3 regions of the Paenibacillus sp. FSL H7-0918 genome follow, and region 1 is predicted to be linked to each of the others. Evidence: riboswitches for the same ligand, from Rfam matches in the RefSeq annotation. Region 1 holds a riboswitch; each other region holds the start of a gene.
The links. Region 1 has a riboswitch for cyclic di-AMP ahead of MHI15_RS08990 (TrkH family potassium uptake protein). Riboswitches for the same ligand answer to the same signal wherever they lie in the genome.

Region 1 (10,911 bases):
TTGTAATGTGTCGGTAAGTGGTAATTTGGTTATCATATTACATGAAACAATTTATTAACTCATATTTCGGAGCAGCTTCCATGAACTAAGCTTTGGCTTAAGATGTGCGTAATGCTTCGCAAAACTTAAAGGAGGAACAATATCATGGCTATCGTGAACGTGTCTGACCAATCCTTCAGTAACGAAGTGGAAGGTCAAGGTACTGTAGTAGTAGACTTCTGGGCTCCTTGGTGTGGTCCTTGTAAAATGCTCGCTCCAATCTTGGATGAATTGTCCACAGAGCTCGGAGACGACGTGAAAATTGCAAAATTGAATGTGGATGAGAATCCGGAAACGGCTTCCCGTTTTGGTGTTATGAGTATCCCAACTCTGATCTTCTTCAAAGATGGTCAACCGGTAGATAAAGTTGTGGGACTGAACTCCAAAGAATCCCTGAAAAATATCGTAGCAAAACATCAATAATTGATAGATGCTACTGTTCGGGCCTCGGCCCTGCCACTCAGCGCCTTCGGTTCATTCCGGAGGCGTTTTGTGTGCTGAATGCCAACTAATCATGGGTCCAATTTAGCTGGAGGGGATCATTTTGGACAATATCCGCAATAAACTGGCACTACTACCCGATCTGCCTGGCTGCTATCTGATGAAGAATCAGGAAGGCACTATTATTTATGTGGGCAAAGCGAAGGTACTTAAGAATCGGGTACGCTCTTATTTTACAGGCAGTCATAATGGTAAAACGCAGCGGCTTGTCGCTAATATTGCTGATTTCGAATACATCGTTACGTCCAGTAACATGGAAGCGCTCATTCTAGAGTGTAATCTGATTAAGAAACATATGCCGCGTTATAATGTGCTTTTGAAAGACGACAAGACGTTTCCTTATATAAAAATAACGAATGAAACTCACCCGCGCCTTGAGGTTACACGCCGGGTGATTAAAGATAAAGCAAAATATTTTGGCCCTTATCCTAATGCTTATGCTGCTCAGCAGACAAAAAAGCTCCTAGATCGTATGTACCCGCTTCGTAAATGCGGCGTGATGCCAAAGGAGGTCTGTCTTTACTATCACATGGGCCAGTGTTTGGCACCGTGTGAGAAGGAGGTTCAGAAATCCGAGTATGAGCAGATTACGCAGGACATCGCTGCTTTTCTAGGCGGAGGTCATGAGGCGGTTAAAAAGGATTTACAGCAAAAAATGCAGGAAGCAGCTGAGGAATTATATTTTGAGCGGGCGAAGGAACTGCGGGATCAGATTATCCATATCGATGCATTGATGGAGAAGCAGAAGATCAACACTACAGATACTAAGGACCGGGATGTATTTGGTTATGCTGTAGACAAGGGATGGATGTGTGTACAGATTCTGTACATGAGACAAGGGAAGATGATTCAGCGCCATTCCTCCGTGTTCCCGTTCTATGGTGAAGCCTACAGTGACTTTATGTCTTATGTGACGCAGTATTATAGTGATAATCCCGCTTTGCCGCAGGAGATCCTGCTGCCGGATGTGCTCGATGAGGAATCTCTGGCTAATAAAGAGACTAAACCCGAGATCGCCATAGCTGCTCCAGCAGAAGCGGATTTACAACAGGGTGAAGATACTCCTGAATCGGCTGAAGAGGCTGAGGCACGTGCGACGGCGGCGGAGGAAGCTGCGGCAGCTGGGATCGTGGATGCCGCTGGCGGCGCCTCCATTCTGCAGGAGTGGCTGGGCATTAAGGTGCTTGTGCCACAACGCGGTCTTAAGAAGCAGATGGTTGGCATGGCTTGCCAAAATGCAAGAGTGGCTATCGACGAGAAATTCCGGCTGATTGAACGGGATGAAGAGCGTACCTCTGGAGCAGCGATCAGCTTAGGCGAGAGCTTGGGGCTTGAACGCTTGAGCCGTATTGAGGCGTTCGATAACTCGAACATTCAGGGGACTAATCCGGTCTCAGCGATGGTTGTCTTCATTGATGGTAAGCCTGCACGAAAAGAGTACCGTAAATATAAGGTTCGTACGGTGGTGGGTGCGGATGATTATGGAACGATGCGCGAGGTCATTCGGCGGCGATATGAGCGGGTATTGAAGGAGAATCTTCCGATACCGGATCTTATCGTGGTCGATGGAGGGAAAGGGCAAATCTCCTCTGCTATTGATATTCTGGAGAATGAGCTGGGATTATTCATTCCGGTCTGCGGCCTTGTTAAGGATGATAAGCATAAGACGGCTCAGCTTTTGGTTGGAGATCCGCCAGAGCCTGTCGCGCTAGCCCGGGACAGTCAGGAATTTTACCTTTTGCAGCGGATTCAGGATGAGGTCCATAGGTTCGCGATCACCTTCCACCGTGAACAGCGCGGGAAGTCCATGGTTACCTCCAAGCTGGACTCTATACCTGGTATAGGTGAGAAGCGCCGTAAAGCGCTGCTAAAGCATTTCGGGTCGCTTAAGAAAATTAAAGAAGCCTCCGTGGATGATTTCCGTACACTTTCTATTGGAGAAAAGCTGGCAAAACAAATTCTTGATGCGCTCAAGGATGAAGAGCCAACCTCATAGCAATGGTGACAAAAGAAAAAGGGTATCAAAGCAGCGACTAAAGCTGCTTTGATGCCCTTTTTTAATTTCATTACGTCTTCACATTAGTTTAAATCAAAGAAGAAGGCTCCACCGGCTTAGGCTTCTGTGGTGGATTAAATCGATAGACGATGTAAGCGACTATGAACGGCATAATAATCGCGAAGATACCCGCGCCTACATTTACGCTCTCCTTCATAAAGATCAGCGTAGCGCCCATCAGGATGCTGTCAAACACGACGTGGCTGAACATGACAGCAATAAATCCGTAACGAAGGAAAATATAACTGAACAGCAGCCCGATTACGGTCAGCTCAATGGGACGGGAGCTGATGGGATAGATCGGATATAACGTATGGCCAAACGCCCAAACCAGCGTGGTGATCAAGCAAGCGATAAAAGTGTTCCGGAACACCTTTTTCAGCATAGGAATTCCGAAAAAGCGATAAATGGCTTCCTCAGATAAACCAGCGAGCCATGCGACGATAGGCAGAAGCCAAGCATATCTCATGTTATAAGGAGATTGGGTGGCGTCTGTAGTAGACCAATTGTGCAAGGTAAACGATAATATGATGAACATAACCGTCTGCACCCCTAGCAGAACGAAAGCCCAGATGTATCCAGCCCGGATACTGTCCAACACATATTGTCCATAGCCGGGCTCTTTGGCGCGGGGCCAAGGGTTCATGTCTTCCTCTTTTCGCCATAAGCCATTGCCGCCCACTAAAGAAAAGTAGAGCAAGGAGGACATCAGCAGGCTGTACAAAGCATAAATGATAAACATAATGACAGAGGTAATCTGTGCTTCTAGCCCTTCGCCCGTTGATTCAGGCAGCATATTATAGGTGCTGATCATCATGATTACAAAATAGGCTGAGCTTAGGAATACTCCACGTTTAAAGGAAGTATGCTCTCTTCTAAGAATACTGTAGACGAGTGCCAGAATTCCTAAAATCAGTGTGGGTATACCGTAACCGAATAATGTTAGCTTTTCCGCTAAAGAGGTCTGTCCTTGTACGTAGGAGGTATGCCAAGCCGGTGCAGTGAATCCGGCATTAAAGCTGGATACCTGCTCTCCACTGAAATCAAAATAATAGTGCAATAAGGATTCGCCGACCTGAACAGTACTATCCGTATACACTAGCCCATGGCTTCCTGTATTCGATTCAATTTGTAGCTTGGCAGGATTTACTTCCCATTCCTGAAGCCAAGGACGAGCAAGATTCTCCTTCTGCGCTAGAGTGAGGTCAGCTCCCTTGTCCTCTTTTGCACCAACGGAAGCGATGCCTAACCCCTCTTCGGAGGTAACTTTTGCAGCCTTTGAGAAAGCGACAATCTTACCGTTATACATATTGAGGTCAACGATGATTTGCGGCTCTTGCTCCGCTGAAGGAGTAAGCGTTGCCCGAAAGACATCAAAAGGATATTTTTGATCCAATTTTTTCTTGGTGTAGTCCTCCACAAGCTTCTCGCGAGACATATAACCATAAAAGGAAGAGTCCGTCTGGTAAAGTACATTCCATTGATCGTTTGGTGCTTCGGTGTAGTTGAGCTTTTGTTCTGCAAATAATATGGCTTGGTCACGGGCTTCTGCCTTGCTAATGACGGTGGTATCTTCACCTGTAGGGCTACTAAGCAGTGAAGGGGAAATCTGAAACATAATAAATAGAATAAGACCGATAATGCCCGAGATGATGAGCCTCTTGGAGAGGGCACGTTGCTGTAAGGGCTGGCCGACGGGATTCATGTAACGCCTCCTTGTTATGTACTGTGACAATGTTATGTTCCATTATAGTATTAGTGCCTGGTTGGTTACAAAAAACATTATATGTTCTTTTTATGGGTAATAGAGATAGTATAGAATAGTCATGTGAATTTATACCATGAATTTTATCGTGTTCATTTCTGCACGAATGATGAGAATCGGTGTAATTGCAGGGAAAACACGGAAAAGTGATGAGAAAAGGCACTCCTTTTGATGCAGTCTCTTTAAACCGCATTTTTTCATGTGAATGAGCATTAATTGTGTCTTTGTGAATTCACTAAATAACGTATATAATTTGTATGCAATTGTATAGTAGCCGAATTTCTGGTGAAAACGGGGGAACCATAAGAAGTGATGAAAAGTGGAGTGTACACGATAAATGGCACTTTCATCAGGGGTGAATTTCTTTCTGGGAACGAATAGGGCAGCCTGCACAGTCCGAATCCGACAGCTAACCTCGTAGGCTAATTTACTGCAGGAACCAAGTCAGCATTGGTTTTCCAGTGCTTTTTTTGTTGGAATTTTTGATAAGAAGGTGAGCAAAGTGGCTTCACAGTTTCGCAGGATTTCTGAATTTAAGTTTCTGAAGCTCTCGCCGCCGCAGATACTGGTGCTTGGTTTTGCATCGATCATTCTGATAGGGGCCTTGCTGCTTATGCTGCCCATCTCAAGCACAAGCGGGAATTCCGTGGAATTTATTGATGCATTATTTACTTCAACGTCGGCAACCTGTGTTACAGGGCTTGTTGTGCTGGATACCGGAACTTCGTTCACCATTTTTGGGAAAACCGTAATTATGATTCTGATCCAGATCGGCGGCTTAGGTTTTATGACCATGGCCACTCTATTTTCACTGGTGTTAAAGCGTAAAATATCTTTGCGGGACAGGCTAATCCTACAGGAAGCCATGAATCAAGGCTCTATGGAAGGAATTGTGCGACTGATCCGGAGAGTCCTCATATATTCTCTTGTCATAGAAGGCTGTGCCGCTGTGCTGCTGTCTATTCGCTGGGCTTTTGATATGCCGTTGGGAAAAGCGATTTATTATGGCATATTTCATGCGGTGTCTATGTTTAATAATGCGGGGTTCGATATTTTTGGGGATTTTCGGAGTTTAACTGATTATGTATATGATCCGCTTGTGAATATTATTGTGATGTTTCTGATTGTCTCCGGCGGGATTGGTTTTATTGTAATGTCAGATCTGGTGGAGTTTCGGGTAACCCGCAGGCTGTCTCTACATAGTAAAGTTGTCCTGTCCACCAGTACAGGGCTGATTCTGATCGGAGCTTTGGTTATTTTTATATTTGAGTTTACTAACACTCGTACCCTGGGTTCACTGAATTTCGGCGGTAAAATATTATCGGCCTTCTTTCAATCCGTGTCTCCCCGTACGGCTGGCGCGAACACAGTAGATATTGCTGGACTTCGGCAGGCTACACAATTTTTTATAGTGATTCTTATGTTTATTGGTGCTTCTCCGGGCTCAACGGGCGGGGGGATTAAGACAACAACCTTTACGATGATGATTGGTGCTGTAATTGCTATGCTGCGTGGACGGGAAGATGTTGTGTTGTTCCGTTATCGGCTGGCTCAAGAGCGCATCTACAAGGCATTAACGATCACGCTGCTGGCTTTGTTGTTAATCGCCTCTGTGTCGATGATACTCTCCACAACTGAAGACAGTAATTTCTTGGCAATCTTGTTTGAGACGACCTCCGCCTTTGCTACGGTAGGACTGACTATGGGGCTAACTCCGGAACTGTCAGCGATCGGTAAGATTCTACTCTGTCTGACGATGTTTGCAGGTCGGCTAGGTCCACTAACCTTAGCGTATGCACTCGGTCCCAAACAGGGTAAACCACTGTATAAGTATCCGGAAGGTAAAATAATTATTGGATAGGAGTTAATTAGAAATGAAAGCACAGCAATTTGTAGTAATCGGCTTAGGTCGCTTCGGTTCAAGCCTGGCGCTTGAGCTGATGGAAATGGGCTACGAGGTGCTCGGCATTGACCACCATGAAGAACGCGTGGAGGAAATGAGCGATCAGCTGACGCATACGGTAGTAGCAGATGCTACAGATGAGGGAATTATGCGCTCGCTTGGTGTACGGAACTTTGATTGTGGGATTGTTGCGATTGGTGACAATATGGAGAGAAGCATTCTGGCGGCCATTTTGTTGAAGGAGATTGGAGTCAAGCAAGTGGTGGCTAAGGCAATCTCTATCCTTCATGGCCGCGCACTGTCGCGGCTGGGGGTTGATCGGGTTATTTTTCCGGAGCGGGATATGGGGATTCGTGTGGCACATCAGCTGGTGACGCCCAATTTGCTGGATTATATTGAACTGTCCAAGGATTATAAAATTGTCGAGCTGACCGTACCGTCCTGCATGAACGGCAGAAGCTTGTCTGATTTAAATACAAGAGCTAAATATGGCTGCAGTATTGTTGCCCTAAATAGGGAAAGTGGAATAATCGTCGCTCCAACTGCCCATGATTATTTAAGTGAAGGCGATGTTATGGTACTCATTGGTCCTAATGAAAGTATTGACCGTTTTGAGAGTGAAGTTGTGAACCAAGAATCATAGGAAAAGAAGCTGACTCAAAAGTAGTGAATTCTACTTGGGGGCAGCTTCTTTTTTATGGAGTAAAGAGTAGGAAACGTATTGGATTTTAATATGCCATATGACTATGGACCATGCGTAGTGTTCTATAATGTTGGTTTGGTCGGTGCGCGACTTGCTAGGTGTGGTTATCGTACGGCTTGCAATTAGATGATTTGTGGTATCTGTGACGGTGAAATATGTGTGGCGAAAAGCGATATGTGTTCTTTGTTTGTGCGATGTACAGAGTGGGTTTTAAACTAGTTGGGGAAAAACTCCCTGAAAATAGCCGCTATTCGCTCTAAATGAACGACATTAGGGAATTCCTCCCTAATAAACAGAGGGATTCCTTAATTAGTTACTGAATCGGCCGAAAATTAGGGAAGTTTTCCCTAATTTTAAGTCTGCTGAACAGAAATCTCTGAACTTCAGGGAGAAATCCCCTAATTCGTCGATAAGTGCTTCACTTATTGCCTCATTTGGAGATCACTAGGTGCGCCCCTTGATTCATTTGGTCCGGCTTTACTGCTCACGTTCTGTCAGAAACATCTCTTCGGTAACTTGCACCAGACTGCGAGCCGCCGTGCTCATGCTTCCATCGTCACGGTAGATCAGGCAGGTGGTCCGTTGAGTCTGCTCCAGCTCCTTGATATGTAAGGACACCAGCCCGCCGCCGTTCAGCAGCTCTGGACGCAGATAAGACTTTGGCAGCAACGCAGCCGCTTTGACAGTCGGAAGCAGCCGTACGATGGCTTCGAAGGAGTCAATCTCCATGCGCACATCGGGATCAATCCCGCAGCGCTGGAATAGATCGTCCGTCAGACGCCGGTACCAGGTCCCCTTTGAGAAGAGAATCATAGGCAGCCGGGATAGATTATCCATGGTTAGCTTGGAAGATAAATTTAAAGGATGCTGCTCTGAGACGACTAGTCGCAGTTGATCCTCAAATAGAGAAATGCAGCGCAACCCGGGTTCTTGAATAGAGGAAGCGATCAGACCTACATCTGATTTTCCCTCACTAACTGAGGATACGATCTCATGCGTTCGGCCTGTGATCAGCTTCAGCTCTGCGGTCGGATATTTGTCCATATAAGCGTTTACCAGCGGCGGAAGCGTGGTCTGCAGGGAGGTAAGACTAGCCCCCAAGGTGACAAGCCTTGGCTCCCCCTCTTTGAATTTGGAAAGAGCCTCCAGAAACTTCGAACGCTGCTGCCGTTGTTCAAGCGCATAGGAATAAGTGAGACGCCCAACCTCGGTTAACTCCAGTCGTTTGCCATAACGATTAAACAGTGCGACCCCCAGACGTTCCTCGAGTTTAGAAATTTTGCGAGACAAGGCGGGCTGGGATAGATTGAGCTGGCGTGAGGCCCGGTTTAAGCTGGAATGTTCCACAACTGCTGCAAAAACATCTAAATCGTCAAACATAATTGAGTTCCTCTCCTAATGCGATGTACGATCAGTAGTGATGAAATTCATAGCCGTAAGAGTAACTGTTCTTATTACATAAGGAAAATCAGGTTATGTCGGAAAATGTAGTTTTGCTAAATGAGAATTATTATCATATAAAATCTATTCTTATGCGTTTATTGTATAACGTTTAATAATTAGATTGCAATTCCCTTATAAGCGAAAAAAGAGTAACATGAAAAGTGACACAAGATATTCACATTTTGTGAAAAATAAAACTAAGTCCGGTAAACTCTAGGATAACGGTAAATTAAGGAATTATTGTCATTGGATTGTCAACGTTATCCTGTGTCAAATGTAGTTCCGGCGGTGAATACCCATTAATGAAAACGCTGTTTTAATCGGAAAGGGGTTACTTTGTATGAAAGGATTTTATTCCAGAAAGATTCATTCCTTGCTAGGCGTTATCCCACTTGGAGCCTTCTTCATTGAGCACATGATGACGAATTTTGCGGCTGTAGAGGGTGGCGCTTCCGGTTTCACTGACAGCGTGTTATGGCTGAACAGCCTGCCGCTCGTCTTCTTCCTGGAATTGTTCGGTATATGGCTTCCTCTGCTGTACCATGGGGTATACGGACTTTATATTGCGTATCAATCCAAGCCGAACTTGAACCGTTTCAACATTGAAAGAAACTGGCGTTATACCCTGCAACGGATTACAGGTATTGTTACCTTCATCTTTATCGTCTGGCACTTGTTCCAAACACGGGTTCAGGTGGCGGTGGGTAATGTGGAGCACGAAGAATTAGGCGGTCTGATGCATGATATCGTGACTCAGCCACTTCTGCTGACACTGTATATTATCGGTATCGTTGCTGCATGCTTCCACTTCTCGAACGGTCTCTGGTCTTTCTTGATCAGCTGGGGAATCACCGTAGGTCCACGTGCACAGCGGGTATCTTCTTACCTCTGTCTTGGCATATTTGTATTAGTAACTTTCATGTTCCTGATTTCGCTGGTTACTTTCCGTGACAGTGAATTTCAAACTGCAGCAACCATTGCCCAGTCCATAAAGACCTTCATTTAATTTAAGAATCCTTTCTGATATTTTCGATAAAAGGAGTGAACTATCATGGCAACATCCGATATCATTATCGTGGGCGGCGGCCTGGCCGGCCTGATGGCTACCATCAAGGCAGCGGAAGCCGGTGCGCATGTCCATTTATTCTCATTAGTTCCTGTAAAAAGATCACACTCCGTATGTGCGCAAGGCGGCATCAATGGCGCTGTAAATACCAAAGGTGAGGGCGACTCCCCTTGGGAGCATTTTGACGACACCGTCTATGGCGGTGACTTTTTGGCGAATCAGCCGCCGGTTAAAGCGATGTGTGAAGCTGCGCCAGGTATTATTCACCTTATGGACCGGATGGGCGTTATGTTCAACCGCACACCGGAAGGTCTGCTCGACTTCCGTCGTTTCGGCGGAACGAAGCGGCACCGTACAGCTTTTGCCGGCGCGACTACAGGCCAACAGCTGCTGTACGCGTTGGATGAGCAGGTGCGCCGCTGGGAAGCTGAAGGTCTCGTAACTAAACGCGAGAACTGGGAGTTCCTTTCAGCTATCATCGACGACGAAGGTGTATGCCGCGGCATCAGTGCCCAGAATCTTAAGACGATGGAGATTGAGACTTTTCCTGCGGATGCTGTTATTTTAGCAAGCGGCGGGCCGGGTATTATTTTTGGCAAAACAACGAACTCCGTTATTAATACAGGGACAGCCGCAAGTGCGGTGTATCAACAGGGCGTACATTATGCCAACGGAGAATTTATCCAGATTCACCCAACGGCTATTCCGGGAGATGACAAGCTCCGCCTGATGTCGGAATCGGCACGTGGCGAGGGCGGCCGTATCTGGACTTATAAAGACGGGAAGCCGTGGTATTTCCTAGAAGAAAAATATCCGTCCTACGGTAACTTGGTGCCGCGCGATATTGCTACACGTGAAATTTTTAATGTGTGTGTGGATCAAGGGCTGGGCATTAATGGCGAGAACATGGTGTATTTGGACCTCTCTCACAAGGATCCAAAAGAGCTGGACGTGAAGCTTGGCGGGATTATTGAAATTTACGAAAAATTCATGGGGGATGATCCCCGTAAAATACCAATGAAGATCTTCCCGGCTGTGCACTATTCTATGGGCGGCATGTGGGTTGATTACAATCAAATGACGAACGTTCCGGGTCTTTTTGCAGCCGGAGAATGTGAATATCAATATCACGGAGCGAACCGTCTAGGCGCCAACTCTCTGGTATCTGCTATTTACGGCGGTATGGTCGCAGGACCAAAGGCTGTTGAATACATTAAAGGCCTGAAGAAATCATCGCAGGATATCTCTTCTTCCGTATTCGATAGCTTCCACAAAAAGCAAACGGACAAATATGAGTCTCTATTGGCAATGTCAGGGACAGAGAATGCTTATGTGATCCACAAGGAACTGGGCGAATGGATGACCGCTAATATGACCGTGGTGCGGCACAATCCGAAGCTGGAAGCGACCATTGGCAAAATCAAAGAGCTTAAGG
Region 2 (10,911 bases), on a different contig from region 1:
CCCGGGAGCAGCACCAATGTACACTTTAAATGTGCCCCCACGAATCGCATCGATTTTATCCTTTACTTCCTGAGTGCTTAATCTGTGATAGGCATCAGCTTTCCGCTCATTTCGGCTCTGCCGGGTAGGAAGAACACGTTCTCCCTCACGCTCAGCACGATCAGCCACGAAAAACACATCTACTCCACGGATTTGCTTTAACAATGAGTTAGCAATCGAACCCTTCCACAGCTCCTGCCACGCCGTTTGCTTAGAGTGACCCATAACGATACGGGTAATATTATGCTGGATGGCGTATTTCACTAGAAGTCCCGGAATCTCCCTCTTCGAGCGAAAAGAAATCTCCTCCATCGAGGCCCCAATCTTCTCAGTCAGCTTCCATAGGGATCGCTTGAAGGTTGCTGCTTCCTTAGAGGGCGTCAGGCCCTGCTTCCAGAAGGATACCACCGCCAGATCTCCGTTTAACCGTTTAGCGATTTGCTGCCCACGGCGGATATGAATCGAGCCATTCCAATAATACTGTGCAGACACCAACACTTTTTCGGCAATCCCCGAAGCCCCCAGCAATCCTTGCTCCTCCCGATGCTTCTCCAGCGAACCATTAACATCCTCCGCAACCATTCTCAGCGCCAGCTCCCGCAGCTTGCTTAGATTCCCCTTGTTAAAAAGCGAAGTCCGCTGCTTCTTGCCCAAATGTCCTTCGGACAAACGTTGAAGTATCTTTTCCGGAGTCACATCAATTAGAACGATATCATCTGCAAGGGTGAGCACTTCCGCAGGCAAGGAATATTCCACCTCAATCCCCGTCCACTTCCGCGCTAGATCTGCTGCGCCCTCCAGCTCGTATACGTTTACAGTTGTGATGACACTAATTCCACAGCCCAATAAATATTTGATATCCTCCAGCCTAGTTGATCTCTCCGCACCCTCGCGATTATGATGAGCCAATCCATCGGTCAGTACAACCTCTGGATTACGTGCCACAATGGCCTCCACGTCCAGATCCTTCTTCTCGATCTCCTTCTGAAACCAATGAATACTTGGAATCCGTTCCAAGTCACCCAGCTGATCCCTTGTTTCTGGACTCTGGTTGGTTGAAACCGCACAGATTACAACATCGATGCCCTGTGCTTTCAGCGCCTGACCCTCACGCAGCATCTGATAGGTCTTGCCTGATCCACTGACCGGACCTATATAGATCTTCAGGCGTCCACGATGCAGCTCATAAATAGAGAGCAGCAGTTCCTCCGGCGTCTTCCTCCGATATGTTCCCATCAAGACCACTCCTTAATAACCCGTTCATCCATTCACTCTTCTATGCCAGAAAGCAAGATATCCCTGACCCAGTTTGAACAATCGGGCAGGGATATTAGCTATATTTATTTGTTCGTTAATTTCTGCAGCTCCATGTTCAGCTTAAGAACATTTACCCGCTTTTCACCAAACAGCCCTAGATCGCGACCTTCGGTCTGCTTATTCACTAGCTCTTCCAGCTGCGCGGCTGGAATCCCAGTCAAATTACTGATCCGGGGAATCTGCACAATTGCCGACGCAGGAGTGATATGCGGATCAAGACCTGAACCCGAGTTGGTTACTAAATCAACCGGCAGCTTGTTTACAGGCACATCCGGATTATCAAGCTGCCACTGTGTGATGGAATCCTTCGTCCGCTGCAGCATATCCGGGTTGGATGGGCCGTAGTTATTGGAACCTGAGGCTTCCGCTTTATAATCAATGCTGGATACACGGCCATGGAATAATGCCGGGTCCGTAAAGCTTTGCCCGATGAGTTCTGAGCCCACAACTACTCCAGCGTCATTCTTCAGCTGACTGCCGTTCGCTTGCGATGGCATCAGAACTTGAGCAATCGCTGTAGTAGTCAGAGGATAAATCACTCCGCAAAGAACAATAAACACTAGACATAGCCGTAATATAATAAAGAAATTAGCACCCTTCGATGATGACAACTGTTCTTCAGCGTCCGCAATCGATTTTCTGTTATTCACGATGCTCTCACCCTTTCAATGATTAGTCAATCCGTTGTTATATCCATACACTTACGAGCAAATCAATAAGCTTGATGCCCGCAAAAGGAACGACTACTCCACCTAAACCATAGATAAAAATATTACGTCCCAGCAGCTTCGTAGAACTCATCGCTTTATACGAGACACCTTTCATAGCCAATGGGATCAGCAGCGGAATAATAATCGCATTAAATATTAATGCAGATATAATTGCCGAGCTAGGTGAACCCAATCCCATGACATTCAGGGCTTCCATTTCGGGAATGGCGAGCATGAACATTGCCGGAATAATTGCGAAGTATTTAGCGATATCATTCGCAATACTGAACGTTGTCAACGCGCCCCGCGTCATCAGTAGCTGTTTACCAATAGCTACAACCTCAATGATCTTCGAGGGATCGGAGTCCAGATCAACCATGTTTGCTGCTTCCTTAGCGGCTGTAGTCCCACTGTTCATCGCTAAGCCCACATCAGCTTGGGCAAGGGCAGGTGCGTCATTCGTACCATCACCAGTCATTGCCACCAGCTTGCCTTCGTTCTGCTCACGGCGGATAACCGCTATTTTATCCTCAGGTGTACTCTCTGCAATAAAATCATCTACCCCTGCTTCACGGGCAATAGTAGCTGCGGTCAGCGGATTGTCCCCTGTACACATGATAGTCTTGATTCCCATTTTTCGCAGCTCATCAAACCGCTCTTTCATGCCTGGCTTAACCGTATCCTTTAAGTAAATAAGTCCATAAATCCGGTTGTCTACCGCAACAGCAAGCGGGGTCCCCCCCATCCGAGCGATAGCATCGGAATTACTGTCGAGGTTCGCGGGAATGACTCCGCCCTTCGACTGTACCCATTTCTTCACGGAATCGACTGCCCCTTTACGAACAGATCGTCCATCAAGTAGATCTATACCACTCATCCGGGTCTCAGCCTTAAACTCTACGAACTCTCCGCCTTCAGCAAGTTTGCTGTCATAGCTGCGCTCCAGCTTCTTAGCCAGCTCAATAACCGAACGTCCTTCCGGAGTCTCATCCTTTAGCGAACTAATAGCTGCCCAAGCCGTAAGCTCAGCTTCCGTTTCATCTCCAACAGGCACAAAATCACTCGCCATCCGGTTTCCGAAAGTAATCGTACCTGTCTTATCTAGAATCATTGTATTAATGTCGCCGGCAGCTTCAACGGCCTTCCCTGACATAGCAAGGACATTAAACTGTGTGACGCGGTCCATCCCTGCTATCCCGATAGCGGAGAGCAGTCCCCCGATTGTGGTCGGGATCAGACAGACCAGCAAGGCGATCATAACAGGAATATCTAGATCAACGCCCAGATAAGTCGCAATTGGCCGCAAGGTCACTACTACAATCAGGAAAATCAACGTCAGACTGATCAAGAGTGTATTTAGTGCAATTTCATTGGGTGTCTTTTGACGTTTCGCCCCTTCAACGAGGGAGATCATCCGATCCAGGAATGACTCACCGGGATCACTGGTAATTTTGACTTTAATCTCATCACTGACTACCCGGGTGCCGCCTGTGACTGAGCCAAAATCTCCGCCGGCTTCCTTAATAACAGGTGCAGATTCACCTGTAATTGCAGATTCATCTACGGAGGCCAGCCCTTCAATTACTTCACCATCGCCAGGGATAAGTTCTCCCTGACTGACGATGACAATATCTCCTTTACGAAGCTCGGAAGAAGAAACGGTCTTCACAGACCCTCCAACGAGTTTGTTAGCTGTGATATCCTGTTTCGTTTTCTTGAGTGAATCCGCCTGGGCTTTCCCGCGGCCTTCAGCCAGCGCTTCAGCGAAGTTGGCAAACAGCACTGTGAATAGCAGAATGAACAACACTGTGATATTGAAGCCTACCGATTTCTCTGCATTAAAATATCCGGGGGCCAGTACCATAAGCAATACAATAATCGTACCGATTTCGACTACGAACATGACCGGATTTTTAATTAACGTCACCGGGTTAAGCTTAATAAAGCTATCCTTTACAGCGCTTAGGAGTATGGGTCCCGTCAGCAGCTTTTTTCTTTTTACAGTACTCATCTTGTTCTCCCTCTTCCTACCGTAAGGTCAAATATTCTGCAATCGGGCCGAGCACAATGACTGGCAGAAACGTCAGAGCCCCGATAATTACTACGGTACCAATCAGAATTCCGGTGAACAGACCATTGTCTGTGCGGAATGTGCCAATCGTCTCAGGAACTGGCTTCTTCTGGATCAGTGAGCCTGCAACTGCCAGCATCGCGATTATAGAGACATAACGGCCAAGCAGCATTACGATTCCGGTTGTAACATTCCAAAAGGTGGTGTTGTCCGCAAGCCCTTCAAATCCTGAACCATTGTTCGCGGCAGAAGAGACATATTCATATAACACTTGGCTAAGTCCATGGAATCCGGGATTCGTGATGGAACCGTTGCCCAAGTCCGTTAAGAACGCACCTGCTGTTGGTACAAGGATAATGAACGGATGCACAAGGATAGCAATCGCAATTAGCTTCATCTCCTTGGCTTCTATCTTTCGCCCGAGAAACTCTGGTGTTCTGCCAACCATTAGTCCACATAAGAAGACACCCATGATGGCATACATCAGCATATTGATTAGTCCGACACCTTTTCCCCCGAAGACGTTGTTGAGCATCATTAGGGCCAGAGGGGTAATGCCACCCAGCGGTGTCAGCGTATCATGCATATTGTTAACACTACCTGTCGTAGCTGCCGTTGTTACCGAAGTGAACAGCGAAGATTGCGGGATACCAAAACGTACCTCTTTACCTTCCATGCTGCCTTGCGAAGACTCGATCCCCAGCGCATTGATAGCTGGATTGCCTTTGGTTTCCGCATAATAATTCAATCCCAGCAGTAGTACGAACAAGGTCATCATTGCTGTGAAAATCACCCAGCCCTGACGTTTGTTCTTAGCGAACAATCCGTACATATATGGCAAAGAGGCTGGCAGCATCCACATAGAGAGAATCTCCAGAACGTTCGTAAGTGGATTAGGGTTCTCAAAAGGATGCGCTGAATTGGCTCCGAAGAAGCCGCCACCATTCGTACCTAAGTGTTTAATTGATTCCAAAGAAGCGACTGGACCGATAGCGATTTGTTGCGTCTGCCCTTCAAGTGTAGTGACCTCAAGCGATGGCTTGAGCGTTTGTGGCACATGCAATCCTACCAGCACCAATGAAACTAGCAGAGCTAATGGAATGAATACACGAATATGTGCTTTTACGAAGTCCTCGAAAAAGTTCCCGACTGATTTCTGTCCTGTAATCCCTCTGACAAAAGCAACCGCAACAGAAAATCCGCTCGCTGCAGACGTGAACATCATCATCGTGATGACTGCCATTTGTGAAAAATACGATAGTCCCGTCTCCCCGCTATAATGCTGCAGGTTCGTATTGGTCATAAAGCTGATCACCGTATTGAATGAAAGCGTCTGTTCCATATCGGCAATTCCATTCGGGTTCAGCGGCAATCCCCGCTGTAATCTTAGAAAAATATAACTGAAAGCAACCAGTACGATATTAGTTAAAACAAAGCTGAGTGCATACTTCTTCCAGGACATTCCGTCCCGTTTTTTCAGGCCGATCAGCTTATAAATACCTTTCTCTGTGCCTGCAAACCAGCGATCCGTACGATTCGGTTCGTTAGAAAATACATGATATAAATACGTTCCCATCGGCTTGACCAGCAAGATGAGAATTACAATTACGACGACTATTTGCAAAATGCCCATGAATGCCCCTCCTTAAAATTTCTCAGGATGAATCAACGCGTAAACCAGATATATAAACAACAGTAGGGTAACAGCGATTACTAGAATCACAGCTTATCCCTCCCCGTATCCTCAACTACACCTGCGCACCAGCGCATAAAGCCATAAAATAACCCGTAAATTACAGCTAACGAAGCCACCATATACAGATCCATCATATCTTCCGCACTCCTTCCATTATCCTTGATGAGGTGATCTATCGATTAGAAAATCAGCATCACCACTATGGGAATAGATTACATAGCTCGCACCAAGTCTTTTATAGACCAATCTAGGATTTATTGAACTTGTAATCACAAAAATCGGCTGTGTCGTCCAGGTACGGCACATCTGAATATAGCGGCAGCAAAGCGGAAAGCTGCTCTCAAACAGATATACCCTGCCTACCGGGAACGATGGGCGAAACCAAGTGCTCTGATGGCGGGTATCCACTAGAATAACCTGCTCAATCCCGAGCTCCTCAAGTAAAGCTTTCTCAGCCACATTGTTGGTTAATCCCGCCATCTTAATACCCCTGAACTTCAGAAGTTTAATGAAATGTTCTCCCGCCTTTGTAGGCGCACATACAAGCACATATTCATTCTGATCCGTCATCTTTTTTTCTCCTCCTGCTCATTTACAACAAGGAGGCAACGAAAATCTCCGAAAGGATGTTGACCTATCGTCATTTTCGGGCACAACCTAAAGCTCGGTTGTGTCACGTCATTAGACGCTGCCTTACAAATACCGCTAATGATGAATTTAGCGACCTCTTAGGGGAGGCCTCCATAAATGCTTTGCTTCTAAGAGCACAGCAAAAAGCCACAAAGGATCTCCTCTGTGGCTCGCTAGCGGTCACATTGCACTCATCCTCTCTCCATACGCTTACGAGGTTAGCTGTCGGATTCGGGCGGTGAGAGTCGCCCTACCTGTATAGATGCGAGCTCACTCACACCCTCTACAGGATTCACCCCATAATCGGCTTCCGACTCTCACATCGGCTGCCGATTGTTGGTTCCCCCGCTTTCCTTATCGGAAATTAAGCGGATCAAATATTCGATTGTCGTTGAAACAGGAGTAATCATACTCTTATGCACGAAGACTTGTAAAACCTGAATGATGCCAAAATAATGCAAATTAAAAACTATTTTCCCATTAGATAGCGCTTACTTGATATCTAATCTCTCTATATCTCTTGTTTACTCGAGTTTGGAGCGTTTAATCGCTATCTATAATACATGTGATTTTATTCACCTTTTTAGAGCGAAAATACTGCAAATTCCCATTATAGGTAGAAACGCAAGAAGCTGAGGCTGAGCGAGAAAGAGGCGCGATAACACGCCATAAATACCTATTTACCTCGTTTTTCAGTCGTAGTCGGCAGGATATGGTTAAAATTGCTCTAAAAGAACATTTTCCGTTTTTTACAGAAAATCTTGAAAAGAGTATGATTCGGGTTGAATCTAATTCATGAAAAACAATCAACGCTGAGTTCCTGCATTCGCAGGGAACGGGGGAACCATCAGGCCACCTGGCCTACTTGGGGTGAATCCAAAGGAGACTGCATAAGTCTCAATAGGTAGGGCGACTCTCACCGTCCGAATCCGACAGCTAACCTCGTAAGCGTAAAGAGAGAGACCCTTGATCCGCCACGCTTTGGCCCAGGTATATCTGCCTGTAATCCAAAACCGCAGCAGAGGTCCTCCTCTTGCTGCGGTTTTTGCGTTACCTAAGCTTATTAGGTGATAGCACGCTGGATGGGGTGAATGTTTTGAAGCACTATTATTTAGGGATACATCAAGGGCTGCTTGAGCCGATAAGTCTAAATTACGTTTGTTTCGGGGCCTTGTGGTTCGAAGAACATAATCACAGGTACATTGTAGGCTATGCATTTGGCCAGAACCAGATCCAAGCCCTTCGCCAGTTCAGCACACCTTCTTCTTGTAAAGACTGTTTAGACTCTAAGATTGTATATGAGATATATAAAAATATTCGAGAACAACAGCAGCAGCAGGATTGGTCATCACACCAAAAGCTCCCGTGGTTTACAGCCTTCAAGGAGCCTTGGAAAGATGTAAGCGCCGGTTGGTATGTCTTGAGATCCCGCAGCACCTTTCCCTTACATCTATCTGTTATACGAAAAGAGAAGTTCCGACTATGGCTAGAGCATACCGCAGTCTGTGAGAATAAAATGGAAATGCTCGCTTGTGTAGAAAGGGCTAGTGTCACTCATCATGTAGACTTAAAGCTTTTGGAAATCTAAGGAGGAACCCTACTATGGACCAGCGCAGACTATCCCGCATTGAAGTATTTGTATTGGATGAACCCGAGCCTATTCACTATGGAATGGAAGGGGCTGAAGGCTGCCGTTATGGTATTCTGAAGCTCACCTGTAAGGGAGGCTGCAGTTGGGGGGCTTGTCTGATCTCTGCCAACACCAAAAATTTCGATCTCATTAAATGGAGTTCTTTTTTACGGGCCATCTGTCATTGCCGTCTTGAAGAAGCGCTGGATAAGGTCCGCCGCGAAGGTTCAGATTGGGAGCAGGTTAAGCTTGAGCTAGTTCAGGGTGCTTTGCAGGATTTAAAGGCCAAGCTCCAGGGTAAATCCTTGGCAGGGCATATTCAGCAAGGGCGTCTGTACAGTGTTGCAGCAGGGGGGAGCAATTCCAGAAGTGAACGGCTCTACTACAAGCCTTCAAAAGCTTTATCCACTGCCTCCCAGCAAAAACACAGTTGCCCGGAACCAGACACCGCCGATCTCATCAATAAATCCATCTCTTACTTTTCTATATTATAGATTCAAGCAAATCTCTCAATCTGAAAGGATCGTGTTCACCATGCCTGACCCCTTACCTCCCGAGTCCACCTACAGTACTAAATTTGCAGAGTGTGTTCAAAAGTATACTAATGAAGTCTACGTACTTAGTTCCATGTTGTTAGAACAATCTAATGAGGCAGACAAGATTACTATCCGCACCTTCATAGAGCTTCATAAAATATATCGTCAGGATGATTTTGATCCTCAGTTATTCTCTATCCACGCTTACCGCACTTGTATTCACCAGTGTGCTGATTCTTTTGCCCGGCGCTCGCTTCTATCGGCTAAGGCATTACCTTGGGAGGAACAGCTTGTGAAGGTATTGTGGTACGGCTTAAAGCTGCCTCTTTCTCAAATAAGCATTATTCTGCAAAAAAGTGTTCCCGCACTGAAAACACAGCTTAGAGCTCTACGGGAGCAGATGACCACCCAAACGGATATACTAACGAGCGCAAATCTTTCTATAATTTAGTCTCTGACTAGAATTCAAACGATCTTTGAGCGCATGAAGCGACTAATGGACTCAGGAGCCTTTAATTGAAGCTTTTCCACAAATATGGCCGGCGTTCGGACTCCAGTAGAAATCCCGAGCGATGAACGTCTTGGATCGTCTTAAAGCAAGCCCTAATCATCTTCCACCAAGACAAGCCTTACGGACCCAGATGACGTTACTTGCACGTTTATCGCCTTTTGAGCATAGTATCGGACTCCAGTGCAACTATTTGGTTAAAAGAGCTACTAATTCACCCTTTTTCATGCCAATAGCGACTATAGTGTCCGATATCTTGCTAAATCTCGATGATTGCTGCATTTAAGTGCTGCTGGGTCCGTTAGCTATATCAGCTCGTATACAAAGAGATTGCCAACTCAAAAACGGGGATATCCCAGCAACCATAAACGGCTGTTAGGATACCCCCGAAAACTCAGTGCTTACTATTACGCTTTACTCTTACGCGCCTTACCGTACATCCACAATCCCGCCAACATCCCCACTATAGCAATACCAGTCAATAGGCCTTGAACGAAATCCATAAAAGTGGAGCCATCCGGAAGCATTCTACTAACCGTAGCCAGCGATACAGAACTCATTAAAAGCATAATGGTATATTGTTCGCTTGTAGACATCATTAGCACTCCTTAAAAGTTATATGAGGTCATCTTAGATCTTGTAAGCTTTCATTGCTTTTCTGATTTCTTTAATACTTGGGCGTTTGCCGTACATCAGTACGCCGGTACGATAGATCTTGGCTGCCAGCCATCCGAAGATGAAGGTAGTCACAAGCAGGATCAGCAGCGATACAATGACTTGCCAGATCGCCACCTCGCCGACACCAATTCGGAGCAGCATCGTCAATGGTGAGGTGAAAGGCACATAACTCGCTATCTTAACCACTAGAGTATCTGCATTGGAGATACTGAACAGTGGAACATAGAACGCTACGAAGCCTAACATCATGATTGGCATTACCGCCTGACCGAGATCCTCCGTACGGCTGACAATCGAACCTACAGCCGCATACATCAAGGCATAGAGGAAGTAACCTAATACGTACAAGACAAATCCATAGAGCAGCAAGTTAATATTGAGCTGGCCTAAATCGAGATCAAAATCAGCCAATACAGTCGCATTATGCGGGAGCGTCAAATTGACGACGATCGCTGCGACAAAGATCCCAATTTGCAATATTCCTACTAGGAAAACACCGATAACTTTACCGAACATTTGCGCTAAAGGTGAGGCACTTGTAATCAGAATCTCCATAATCCGCGAGCTTTTCTCAGAAGTTATCTCTGCGGCAATCATGTTGCCTGTCATCATAATGGACATAAAGAACAACATAAGCATGGCATATACGATAATGTAGTTAATGGCTGGAGTGTCCTCCTGAGAGCTTTCACTGCCACCGCCTGCGTTAAGCTGTTGTGTAGTAATCTGCACAGGCGTTGACATTGCAGCAATCTGTTCAGAGGTCAGCTTGTCGCCAACGATGAATTGTGTGTTTGCTTGCTGAAGTGCATTTTGGAGATAAACTTGCACATCTCCGTTTAGTTCCCCATCATTACTATGATAAGTAACGGGTGGAAGCCCTTCACCAGTAGGTTCCGCAAAAGTAACATAACCTTCTACGGTCTCTTCATCTAATGCTTTCTTTAACTCGGCATCCTCCGCAGAAGCATATTGTACTATCTTAGCCTGTGGCATGCCCTCTGGCGCAGTATAAGCCTTCAACAATTCTGCAACCTGATTTCCCTCTTCAGCAATCACAGCAATTTGAGTAACTTCACTTTTGGCCGAATCACCC
Region 3 (10,911 bases), on a different contig from region 1:
GGCGGGGACGACAGCTGGGGCGCACCAACTCACGAAGAGTTCACTCTGCCGGCTAATCGCCCGTACATCTTCCGTTTCACTGTCTCACTGCTCTAATCTCTTCCACTTATAAAAAAGGCCGTCTCTGGTTGGTTTCTACCACACAGGACGGCCTTCTTCTATTTATTTCACAGCTACTGTTCCTTGTCTGAATTCCGAAGGGCTTAAACCTACATTTTTTTTGAACTGTTTGGAGAAATAATAGAGATCGCTAAAACCAAGATCATGGGCAATCTCACCGACAGAACTTTGCGTCCCCCTCAATAGCTCCTTGGCCTTAGTTATCTTTTTTCTGGTGATATACTGAATGGGTGGAACTCCGATTTGCTGTTTAAATAGCCGGATAAAATAGTTGGGATGCATGTACGCAATCTCGGCAAGCTCGTGTATGGTGATATTTCGCTCGATATGAGCGTCTATGTACGTTAATACTTTCGTTAATTTTTCGATCGAGCTCAGATTCTTAAAGGTGATTTCGTCTACATCTATGTTCATAATAAAATAAGAAAATAACTCCATTAACTTACTTTTGGCTAATAAATGAGCATACACCGCATCAGATTTCATATGACTCGTTAGGCTGCTGAATATCTCTCGGATTACATGAGGATCTACTTCTCTGCATACATGACTTAGCTCTAACATTTTGAATAGATTAATGTCTCCGACTTTTGCGCTGAAATGGCACCAATACTTCTCAAAGGGTTGATCACTTATGCAAGAATAAGATTGCTTAACTCCCTCAGGCATCAAAAAAAGCTGACCAGGCTTCGGATAATATTCTCGATCGCCAATCTTTAACCAACCCTCCCCATCGCAAATAAAATAAAATTTACTATAGTCAGGTGTGTAGTCAAGATCTTTCCAGTCACGGCCACAAAGATTGTAATCAGCCATAAATAAATCAACCTTTAAATTGGATAAATAATTTGTAAGCAAAACATGGTTATCCATCCCTTACTCCGCCTTATCAGGTTAGTTTTGTACATCTAAAAGTTAATGTCCTACATTTTGATTTCCACCTCCAATCACTACAATGAAGAAGAAATAAACGTTTGAAAGGATGATTGCAAAATGGTGGATAAAAGCAAATATTTAAAAGTAATCGAAGATACGATCGCAACTGGAAGATTCAAAGCCGATTGGGATTCACTAAGTCAATTTCAAGTGCCTACGTGGTATGAGAACGCTAAGTTTGGTATTTTCATTCATTGGGGCCTTTATTCTATTCCGGCTTTCGCCAATGAGTGGTATCCCCGAAATATGTATATCCAGGGTTCGCGGGAATATGAACATCATCTTGCTACTTATGGTGAGCATAAAACCTTTGGTTATAAAGACTTCATCCCCTTGTTCAAGGCTGAGCATTTCAATGCTGAGGAATGGGCCAGTCTCTTCAAATTATCTGGTGCCAAATACGTGATGCCTGTTGCAGAGCACCATGACGGCTTTCAAATGTATAAGAGCGCTTACTCTCACTATAACACATATGAGATGGGTCCTAAGCGGGATTTAGTCGGGGAAATGAAAGACGCTTTTGAGCAGCAGGGATTAGAGTTTTGTGTATCTTCCCATAGAGCTGAGCACTGGTTCTTCCTGTCTCATGGCAAGGAATTTGATTCCGATATCCATGAACCGCTTGTATGTGGAGATTTCTATTGGCCATCTATGCCCGAACCCGATCATCACGATTTATTTGGCTCCCCACCTAATCAAGAATTTCTGGAGGATTGGTTGATTCGCTGCTGCGAGCTGGTAGACAATTATCAGCCGAAAATCTTTTACTTTGACTGGTGGATTCATACAGCTGCCTTCAAACCCTATCTCAAAAAGTTCGCCGCTTACTATTACAATAAGGGAGAGGAATGGGGAACTCCGGTTGCAATCAATTATAAGCATGATGCCTTCATGTTTGGCTCAGCAATCCCAGATATTGAGAGAGGTCATTTCTCCGAGCTTAAACCTTATTTCTGGCAAACGGATACAGCAGTTGCTAAAAATTCATGGTGTTATACACCGGAAAATGATTATAAATCTGCCGTAGAAATTATCAGAGATCTAATAGATATCGTAAGCAAAAACGGCAACTTGCTGCTGAATATAGGTCCTAAAGCGGACGGCAGCATTCCAGCTCAGGATCAGGAGATTCTGCTTGGCATCGGAGAATGGCTAAAGGTGAATGGTGAAGCAATCTATGATACGACCTACTGGCGCACCTTCGGGGAAGGCCCTACGGAGATTGTTGAAGGTCAGTTTACAGATGGGATCACGAAAATTTTCACTAATGAAGATATCCGCTTTACGGTAAAAGGCAGTTATCTTTACGCTACTGTTCTTGTCTATCCAAACAACGGTATAGTGCAAATCAAATCCCTTAAAGAAAACTCTGCTCACTTCCATGGGATGATTAAACAGATCAAAATCTTAGGTTTTGAGGAACAACCTGCATGGGAAAGAACCGATGAAGCCTTGGTTATAAAAACAACCTCGGTTCGCAGTGAGACTCCGGTTGTTCTGCGGATTGAATTGGATTAGGGACACTTACAGACCTTCGTAACCTATAAAAAGAGTGTTCTTGCCCATCCAGCAGAGAACACTCTTTTATAGTTTTATAACCATCGTTTTATATTAAAAGTAGGGTACCCTGACGTTTACTGTCTTCATTCTAGTCCTATGAGGATATCTCGCGCGTAATTTGTTGGACTCCAAAATAATGCGACCATGAAGCGGATGCTCCGTGGGGATTTTTAGTTGTGCAGCAATGACTTCACTTAGCCCGTGGTTTCGGATGTCCGCTTGAAGCTGTAAGGCTTCTGGATCTTTTTCATGATCAAAATAAAGTGCAGAAGCAATAGCTGAGACTAAATGTGAGGTCTCAAAACCAAGTTCATGAGCAAGCATTGCCGGTTTTACGAGTCGATCATTAGGTGAAAGCTTGCGAAGCGGCGAGCGGGCGACACGTGTAATTTTATCGTTAAAGTTGGGGTTAGTGAATCGTTCCATCATCTTTTCTATATACCGGTCATGTTCTATGGGCTTGAAGCCATATAAATGCACCAATAAGGCCCCTGTTTCCTTAAGCACCCCGTGAACACGAGCTCTGATTTCGGGATCAGACATCGCTTCTTGAATGCTAGTATAACCTTCCAGGTATCCAAAATAGGCTGCACTGCAATGACCTGTATTCACAGTATATAGCTTCCGTTCGAGGTATGGCGCCAGCGAATCCACATAATGGACGCCTTTAATTTCATTGTAATTACCAATCATTCCACTGCGGGGAATAACCCACTCACTGAAGGGTTCAACGAGGATTTCAAGTGAATCTGTATTTTTCTGCATAGGTACAATCCGGTCCACCATCGCATTGGGAAAAGCGACATTGCGGTCAGCAAGTTCCTTGAAGGATTGCTTCATATGCCGATAAACTGATTTTTTCAACTTCTGACTGCTTCCAATCCCATTCTCACAGGCAATGATATGAAGAGGGTTGAGATTTCTGCTATTTTCAAGCCTTCGTTCGATGCCCTGCGCAATGGTCTCAGCAATATCTTTTAAAGCGGATATTCCGACGGCAGTTGTCACAATTTCAGCTTCTGCTATAGCTCTAGTAACGTCCTCAGTATCATTCAGATTGATTGCAGTAACATTATCAACGATAAAGCTGTCCCTGTTCTTGTTAGCTAGGGTGACAGGATATTGCCCACGTTTTTGCAATTGGGCAATTTTACTCTTATTTCTTCCGACGAAACAAACATTGTAACCGGAGTCCGACAACATAGGCCCAATAAAACCTCTGCCAATATTGCCTGCTCCAAAATGTACGGCTCTCAATTTGGTATCCCCCTTTAATTTGAACTTAGTTTCTCGGTTTCTCTATACGAAGCAACGTTGAGTAACTACATGATCAAATTCAAGAAGACTTAGATTATCAATTTTATGGTGCTGCTTATCGAATTCAAGAAAATTAGTAATTTCGTTAGGCGTCACAATGCAACGGATGCCAGCTGCTGCTGCTGCCTTAGATCCATTCGGTGAATCCTCGATAGCAACCGCCTCATCAGCTGTGATTCCAAGACAAGCTAACGTTTGGTTATATAGCTCCGGATCTGGTTTCACTTTTGCCACATGGTCGGCAGTCCGAACACATTCGAAATACTCGCGAATACCCAATTGATTCAGATATTTTTCCACCCATTCCAGTGAAGAACTTGAGGCCAGCCCTACGCGCAGTCCAGCTGCTTTGGCGGAATCAAGATAATGCTGAATGCCTGGTCGTATTGTTTCAAGCTCCATAAGTTTACTGTGTCTCTGTTTAACAGCCTTACTGAACTCTTCTTTGTCAATCGCTAGCTTAAGATCAGTCATTAAATATTCATAAGGATTAAAACTGTTCAAGCTCGTGCCGATGCAGGTGGAATATTGTTCAAGCGTCAGATCCACTCCATATTCTGCATAAGCCTCGTTAAATGCGGTGTACCAAGCAGTCTCCGTGTCGATAATCGTTCCGTCAAAATCAAAAATAATTCCTTTGATCACAATCAACCATCTCCCTCGTATTATGTTTGGTTAGAATATCTTACGCAAAACCTTCTGCATATTCTACAAAAAGCTATTTCGGCTTGCGTCTGACTATAAAAACCATAACAAAGCCCTTCTACTGACGTCAAGCACGGTAGATAACATGCCACGTAATGATAACGATTACAATCAATGTGGACAAACCTGGATTTTTGCATCACCTGAACATCTAAATACATAACAGTAATCAGATTCAAAAAAACACCACAATCCTATGTGCTTCAAGGGATTCCTTCTGCCAAGTTTGTTATCAAGACAAGCTCCCTCTCTTTCTCTCGATTGCTGTTATTTAGAGTATTTTTCCAAGCAGCTAAAAATAATTCAAAATAATTTTAAACACATCCTTTTTACTTGATTGTACAAATCAAATTACGGGGTTATTTTTTGTCCATTGAGTAAAAAGAGGCTTTAATTTATGATATATTTTAATCGAGAATGATTATCATTATTGGTGGTCGTTACATATAATAGGGAGGCAATAAGATATGAACAAGGTACGACAGTCCTTCGCTGTGGTATGTGTACTATTTTTGCTGAGTACATTGCTACTGGCGTGCGGAAACTCAAAGGAACAATCCTCTGCCAATAGTACGGTGAACGCAACCGGGAACTCTTCCGCTGCAACTGCGGTACCTTCAGCAGAACCCTCAGATAGCAGTACAGATGAAGCAGCAGCGACTACCCGCTCCTATACAGATTACATAGGGCATACTGTAGAGATTCCGGTGAATCCGCAGCGAATTATCTATTCTGGAGAAACTTATGGCGATTTGCTCGCACTTGGTGTGCAGGCGGTAGGTTATCCTCTTTCTATGGGTGAAGGCCAGGTTTTTGAAGATCAATTACAAGGTGTGGAGGATGTAGGCTTCCCTATCAATCTGGAAAAAACATTGGAGCTTCAGCCTGACCTCATCATCTATGCGGGCACAGATGAAGCTGATTTCGAACAGCTCTCCAAAATTGCACCCACTATAATATTTGATACCTTTGCCCCACTCCAGGAACGTATGCTGGACATTGGTGGAATTGTTGGGAAAACGACTGAAGCAGAAGCATGGCTTGCGCAGTATAAAACCGCTGAAGAGAACATGTGGAAGCAATTGAAATCCGCAGGCATGAAAGAGGGCGAAACGGCTGCGGTCTTCACTTATTATCCAGGAGACAGACTGTTTATAATGGCAGCAACCGGACTTTCCCAGGTACTCTATGGGGAGAATGGCTTCAAGGCAACTCCAGCTATTCAGAAGATCCTTGATGAAGGTAAAGGGTTCCAGGAAGTATCCATGGAAGTCCTGAAAGAATATGCCGGGGACCGGATATTCCTCTTGACTCCAGTGGCAGAAGAAGCAAAACAATCCACAGAGAATCTATTAAAGAGCCCTATCTGGAAGAGCCTTCCTGCCGTCAAGAACGGATATGTCTATACACAAGACATCATGAAGACTTCAAGTGATGCGACAACAAGAGAATGGCTGCTTGGCGAAATTCCACAGCTATTGAATATGAAATAACCTTCTGTGATGAAGAGTTTAACACAAGGCTGATAAAAAACTGCAAGAAGCATGTCAACAGCTGTTGATATGCTTCTTTTTTTTATATACAATGAATTCATTGATAATCATTCTCACCAAATGAACGGAGGCTGAACCCATGCTGCATACATCATCGTCCTGCCCCCCACTCCACTCTCTGCTATTTCAGCTAAACGAGGCCGAACTGATGATTCAAGCTGCCGATTCAAGCTCTATAACGCGTACAACCCAGGACTATACCCTTCTCATATTTACTGGAGGGAACGGACAATTGAACCTCGATGATCAAAGCGTGATACTAAGTACGGATAAATGTTATCTACTATCTCCTGGAATCTCCTATAGTACGGACAACCAGGAGCTGACGTTGTATTATTACCTCATCACCTTTACAGCAATTTATACAACCGAGCATCCTAAACGATATTCTGGAGAGCTGCTTTCCGGCAGACGGGAGTTAATTGTGCACCCGTTCACCAAGGTAATCCGACTAGTCGAAGACCTGCTCATGAACAGGAATAACACCGATGATGTACAACAATTCAAGCGACAATTAAAATTCCAAGAATTGCTGCTGCTACTTTTTGAGCATAATTACCCTTCCAAACACCTGCCAAGTCCTACGGAATCCGTAGAAAAGACCATAACATTCATTCAGGAGCATTATACAGAGAGTATCACCGTGAAGCAGTTAGCTGAACTGGCGGGAATATCAATCTGGCAATATACACCGATCTTTCAGCAGCTTACGGGTAAAAAGCCGCTTGAATACCTGACGGATCTGCGCATTAATCATTCCAAACGATTCCTGCAGGAATCGACTGAACCACTGCGGGAAATCGCCAGACTGGTCGGCTTCTCGGACGAATACTATTTCAGCCGCCGCTTTCGGCAAAAAACCGGAGTTACACCCGGACAATATGCACATCAGAAAGGTCGTAAGCTTACCGTCAAGGATTGGACGGGTCATGAGGTGGAGATTCCAGAGCGAGCGAAACGTATTGTCTATCATGGCGAAACACTTGGCGACCTTCTCGCGTTAGGCGTAAAGCCTATCGGTGGAGATGAAGCGTTCGCCCGGAACAGCGTCTATAAACATCGGCTTAAGAAGCTCGCCAACGTCGGGTTTCCACTGGACCCGCAGTTGACCGCTTCCCTAAACCCAGATTTGATCATTTTGGCAAATAGTGATGAAAGAGCCTACAGAGCAGTTTCTGGTATCGCTCCGACACTCACCTTTGATTCATTTGCGCCTCTCGACAACCGAATGCGGACATTAGGCAGTTGGCTAGGTAAACAGCGCGAAGCCGAAGCATGGCTGGAGTCATTCACAATCAAAAACGCTGCCATGTGGCAGCAGCTTTACACGACAACCCTCCAAGTTGGAGAAACCGCCTCTGCTTTGGTCTATGATCATGGAGATCATCTGTATGCTATGGGAATGTCCGGATTCTCCACTGCGCTTTATGCCCCTTGTGGTTTACAACCGACCGAAGAGATCCAGGCCATATTGGACGAAGAGTTAGGGTTCGCCGAAGTTGATCCAACACGACTGCCTGCCTACGCCGGAGATCATATCTTCATGCTCATTCCGGAACGCAAAGACTCGCGAGCTGCGATGGAACGATTACTAGACAGTTCACTTTGGAACAATCTCCCGGCAGTACGTCAGGGACATGTTTATCTGCTCGACGGAAGCAAATGGAACTCTAGTGATGCGTTAACCCGGGAGAAGCTGCTAACGCTGTTGCCTAAACTACTCGGCGGAAGTAGCGCTAGCAATTAAAGGTGAATCTAGGATTCTCTTTTGACTTTTCAAAACTTCATAGGGTATACTTTATCTACGCTTAATTTCCAACTTTTACAGTTGAAAAGCGGGGGAACCAGTTAATTGGGGCGAATCATTGAGCATTAGAATGTAGGGTACCATCTTACCCGAGTCCGTCAGCTAACCTCGTCAGCAGTGGATGGGTCTGCTTTTCATGTTATTTACATAACCAGAGACCCTTGCTAAGGGTCTCTTTTTGTGCTTTTTTTGGACCCTGCTGGCAGTAGATTGGCCTTTGACACTAAGGCTCCCTCATTTCTCACACTACGAGACAAAGGAGAGATGTACGTGCAAAAGGTAAAGTACTTCACGGATATTAACAAAATAGCTATGTTGTCTGAGCTGGAAAAAGAGAATCTGAAAGAAATTACGGACAAGTTTGTTTTTCGTGTAAATGACTACTATCTGTCTTTAATTAACTGGGATGATCCAAATGATCCCATCCGTAAGCTGGTTATTCCTAACGAAGGTGAACTGCTGGAGTATGGGCGCTGGGACGCCTCCGATGAGGACACGAATTATGTGGTACCTGGTTGTCAGCACAAGTATAGAACAACTGCACTACTGATTGTATCCGAGGTCTGCGGGGCTTATTGCCGCTACTGTTTCCGTAAGCGTCTGTTCCGAAATGACGTGAAAGAGGCGATGGCTGATGTCTCTCCGGGCTTGGAGTATATCGCAAATAATCCGGAGATTAACAACGTACTTCTTACGGGCGGGGACAGTTTAATTCTCTCCACACCGAAGCTAAGATCCATTATTGAAAATCTAAGAAGCATTGAGCATGTTAAGATCATTAGACTGGGTTCCAAAATTCCCGTATTTAATCCGATGCGGATCTCTGAAGACGAAGAGCTGCTGGAGCTGATTCGTACTTACTCTACCGAAGACAAACGAATCTATGTTATGGCGCACATCAATCATCCTCGTGAAATCACACCTGAAGCCAAAAAAGCATTTAAAGCTCTCCACAACGCAGGGGCAATTGTCGTAAATCAGACCCCCATCCTCAAAGGCATCAACGATGATCCCGTTATTTTAGGGGAACTACTGGACCGGCTTTCATGGGCTGGCGTTACACCCTACTACTTCTTTGTGAACCGGCCCGTAGCCGGAAACCGGGATTTCGTATTACCGCTCGAGCAAGTCTATCAAATTGTAGAAGAAGCCAAAGCCAGAACCTCAGGACTTGGCAAAAGAGTACGCTTATCCATGAGCCACACCTCAGGAAAGATAGAAATTCTCGCCATTGATAACGGGAAAGCCTATCTCAAATACCATCAATCCAGAGATCAGGAATACGGAAAATTTATGATTCTAGATTGTCCAAAGGATGCCGAATGGTTCGATGACCTGCCTGGGAATGAGCAATATTGGACCCCACCTGTGAAAAAAAACGATACTATTATTTCTGTTAATGATTTATCAGGCGAGCCTGCGGATTTAATCTGTAAATAGATTTAATCGACTCTGTCATAGGATATTTCTTCATCACCAACAACAAAACTCCTCCCTCCCAAAATTAGCCCGAAAAAATCTATGATATAATCACGCTGTAACACGAAATGGACTAATGGGTGGGAATGCACACATGAAATTGGAACGATTGATTTCTATGATCTACAAGCTATTGAACCACGAAGTTTTATCTGCCTCCAAGCTGGCTGAAGAGTTTCAGGTTTCCCAGCGAACAATCTATAGAGATATCGATGTGATTTGTGCCGCTGGCATCCCGGTCGTATCGTATCAGGGAACTAAAGGTGGATATGGCATTATGGACGGATATAAAATGGATAAAAGCCTGCTCCGTTCGTATGATGTCACTTCTCTGATTACTGTACTGAACAGTCTTTCTTCCGTGTTTGAAGATGAGCATACGCAAGGAACCATTGAACGGCTGCAAACGATTGGAACGGAGCCACAGACCTCTAGTCTCGCGGTGGATCTTGAAACCCGGCGTACGGATCCTGACGCACTTCCTCTTTTACGTGCGGCTATATCGGAACGAAATGTTGTCCGTTTTGATTACATCAGTGTAAAAAATGAACGTACAACCCGTGAAATGGAACCAGTAAAGCTTCATTTTAAATATAGCAACTGGTACATCTATGGTTATTGCCGGACACGGCAGGACTATCGGGAGTTCCGACTTTCCCGGATGCTGAATTTGTTCCTGACGCAGGATACCTTTCATTCGCAACATGAGGTACCCAAAGAGGCCGGCTGTTCAAACAGGGCAGATCAGGTGGAGGAAATAGTGATCCGGGTAGGCCCTGAGGCTTTAGCAGAAGCTTTGGATCAGTTTCATCAAGTCGACAAGGAATTTCATTTCGATAAAAGCATGACGATGCGAATTCCTGTGTATAAGCCATTGGAAGCACGTTGGCTTTGGTCCATTCTGCTGAGTTTCGGCAGCGGCGCCGAAGTCCTCGAACCCCCTGCATTGCGAGGTATTTTAAAAGAGCAGCTTCAAAACACACTCAAACTTTATGAAGAAGTATGACAGTCTGATGTCATACTTCTTCTTTTATATTAACTACAGTAACAAAAAACAAATCCATGACCATTCAAAAGGAGAATGTACGAATGACAAATTATCCAGTAGAAATGTTTAAATACCACACATGGGCAAACCAAACTATCCTGGGGAGAATCAAGGAACTCCCGCCTTCTGTGCTAAGTCAAGAAGTGAACAGCTCATTTCCCACCATCGCTCATGCCCTTAGCCATATCTATGCGGTTGATACGATGTGGTATCTTGTATTAACAGGCACTGCCATGCCAGAGGCTTTTCAACAAAGTATCCCGCTAAATTTGAGCATTCTAGATTCTGTGGATGAATACGTAAATATCTTTGCCCAGCTATCAGAACAATACAAAGCATGGTTACACAACCAATCCGATTTGGAGCAAACCATTCTGCTTGACAAT

Region 2: it holds a riboswitch for cyclic di-AMP, as region 1 does, so the genes downstream of both, MHI15_RS29665 (hypothetical protein) here and MHI15_RS08990 (TrkH family potassium uptake protein) in region 1, are expected to answer to the same signal.
Region 3: it holds a riboswitch for cyclic di-AMP, as region 1 does, so the genes downstream of both, MHI15_RS26070 (KamA family radical SAM protein) here and MHI15_RS08990 (TrkH family potassium uptake protein) in region 1, are expected to answer to the same signal.

The regions. Positions count from the first base shown of each region.
Region 1 covers NZ_JBBOWJ010000001.1:1,980,183-1,991,093, reverse strand. The annotation lists gene trxA (thioredoxin) at 145-462, shown strand; gene uvrC (excinuclease ABC subunit UvrC) at 584-2,536, shown strand; gene MHI15_RS08995 (CPBP family intramembrane glutamic endopeptidase) at 2,625-4,301, opposite strand; cyclic di-AMP (ydaO/yuaA leader) riboswitch at 4,624-4,801, shown strand; gene MHI15_RS08990 (TrkH family potassium uptake protein) at 4,864-6,222, shown strand; gene MHI15_RS08985 (potassium channel family protein) at 6,236-6,907, shown strand; gene MHI15_RS08980 (LysR family transcriptional regulator) at 7,445-8,347, opposite strand; gene MHI15_RS08975 (succinate dehydrogenase cytochrome b558 subunit) at 8,751-9,416, shown strand; gene sdhA (succinate dehydrogenase flavoprotein subunit) at 9,462-10,911, shown strand, end outside.
Region 2 covers NZ_JBBOWJ010000006.1:193,849-204,759, reverse strand. The annotation lists gene MHI15_RS29690 (histidine kinase) at 1-1,275, opposite strand, end outside; gene kdpC (potassium-transporting ATPase subunit KdpC) at 1,380-1,967, opposite strand; gene kdpB (potassium-transporting ATPase subunit KdpB) at 2,044-4,077, opposite strand; gene kdpA (potassium-transporting ATPase subunit KdpA) at 4,094-5,770, opposite strand; gene kdpF (K(+)-transporting ATPase subunit F) at 5,783-5,860, opposite strand; gene MHI15_RS29670 (hypothetical protein) at 5,987-6,403, opposite strand; cyclic di-AMP (ydaO/yuaA leader) riboswitch at 6,655-6,844, opposite strand; cyclic di-AMP (ydaO/yuaA leader) riboswitch at 7,264-7,428, shown strand; gene MHI15_RS29665 (hypothetical protein) at 7,497-8,051, shown strand; gene MHI15_RS29660 (hypothetical protein) at 8,066-8,587, shown strand; gene MHI15_RS29655 (hypothetical protein) at 8,721-9,080, shown strand; gene MHI15_RS29650 (hypothetical protein) at 9,545-9,733, opposite strand; gene MHI15_RS29645 (ABC transporter permease) at 9,768-10,911, opposite strand, start outside.
Region 3 covers NZ_JBBOWJ010000004.1:230,949-241,859, forward strand. The annotation lists gene MHI15_RS26035 (glycoside hydrolase family 2 TIM barrel-domain containing protein) at 1-96, shown strand, start outside; gene MHI15_RS26040 (AraC family transcriptional regulator) at 163-993, opposite strand; gene MHI15_RS26045 (alpha-L-fucosidase) at 1,114-2,574, shown strand; gene MHI15_RS26050 (mannitol-1-phosphate 5-dehydrogenase) at 2,668-3,873, opposite strand; gene MHI15_RS26055 (HAD family hydrolase) at 3,916-4,578, opposite strand; gene MHI15_RS26060 (ABC transporter substrate-binding protein) at 5,106-6,131, shown strand; gene MHI15_RS26065 (AraC family transcriptional regulator) at 6,271-7,938, shown strand; cyclic di-AMP (ydaO/yuaA leader) riboswitch at 7,987-8,130, shown strand; gene MHI15_RS26070 (KamA family radical SAM protein) at 8,263-9,438, shown strand; gene MHI15_RS26075 (helix-turn-helix transcriptional regulator) at 9,572-10,483, shown strand; gene MHI15_RS26080 (DinB family protein) at 10,567-10,911, shown strand, end outside.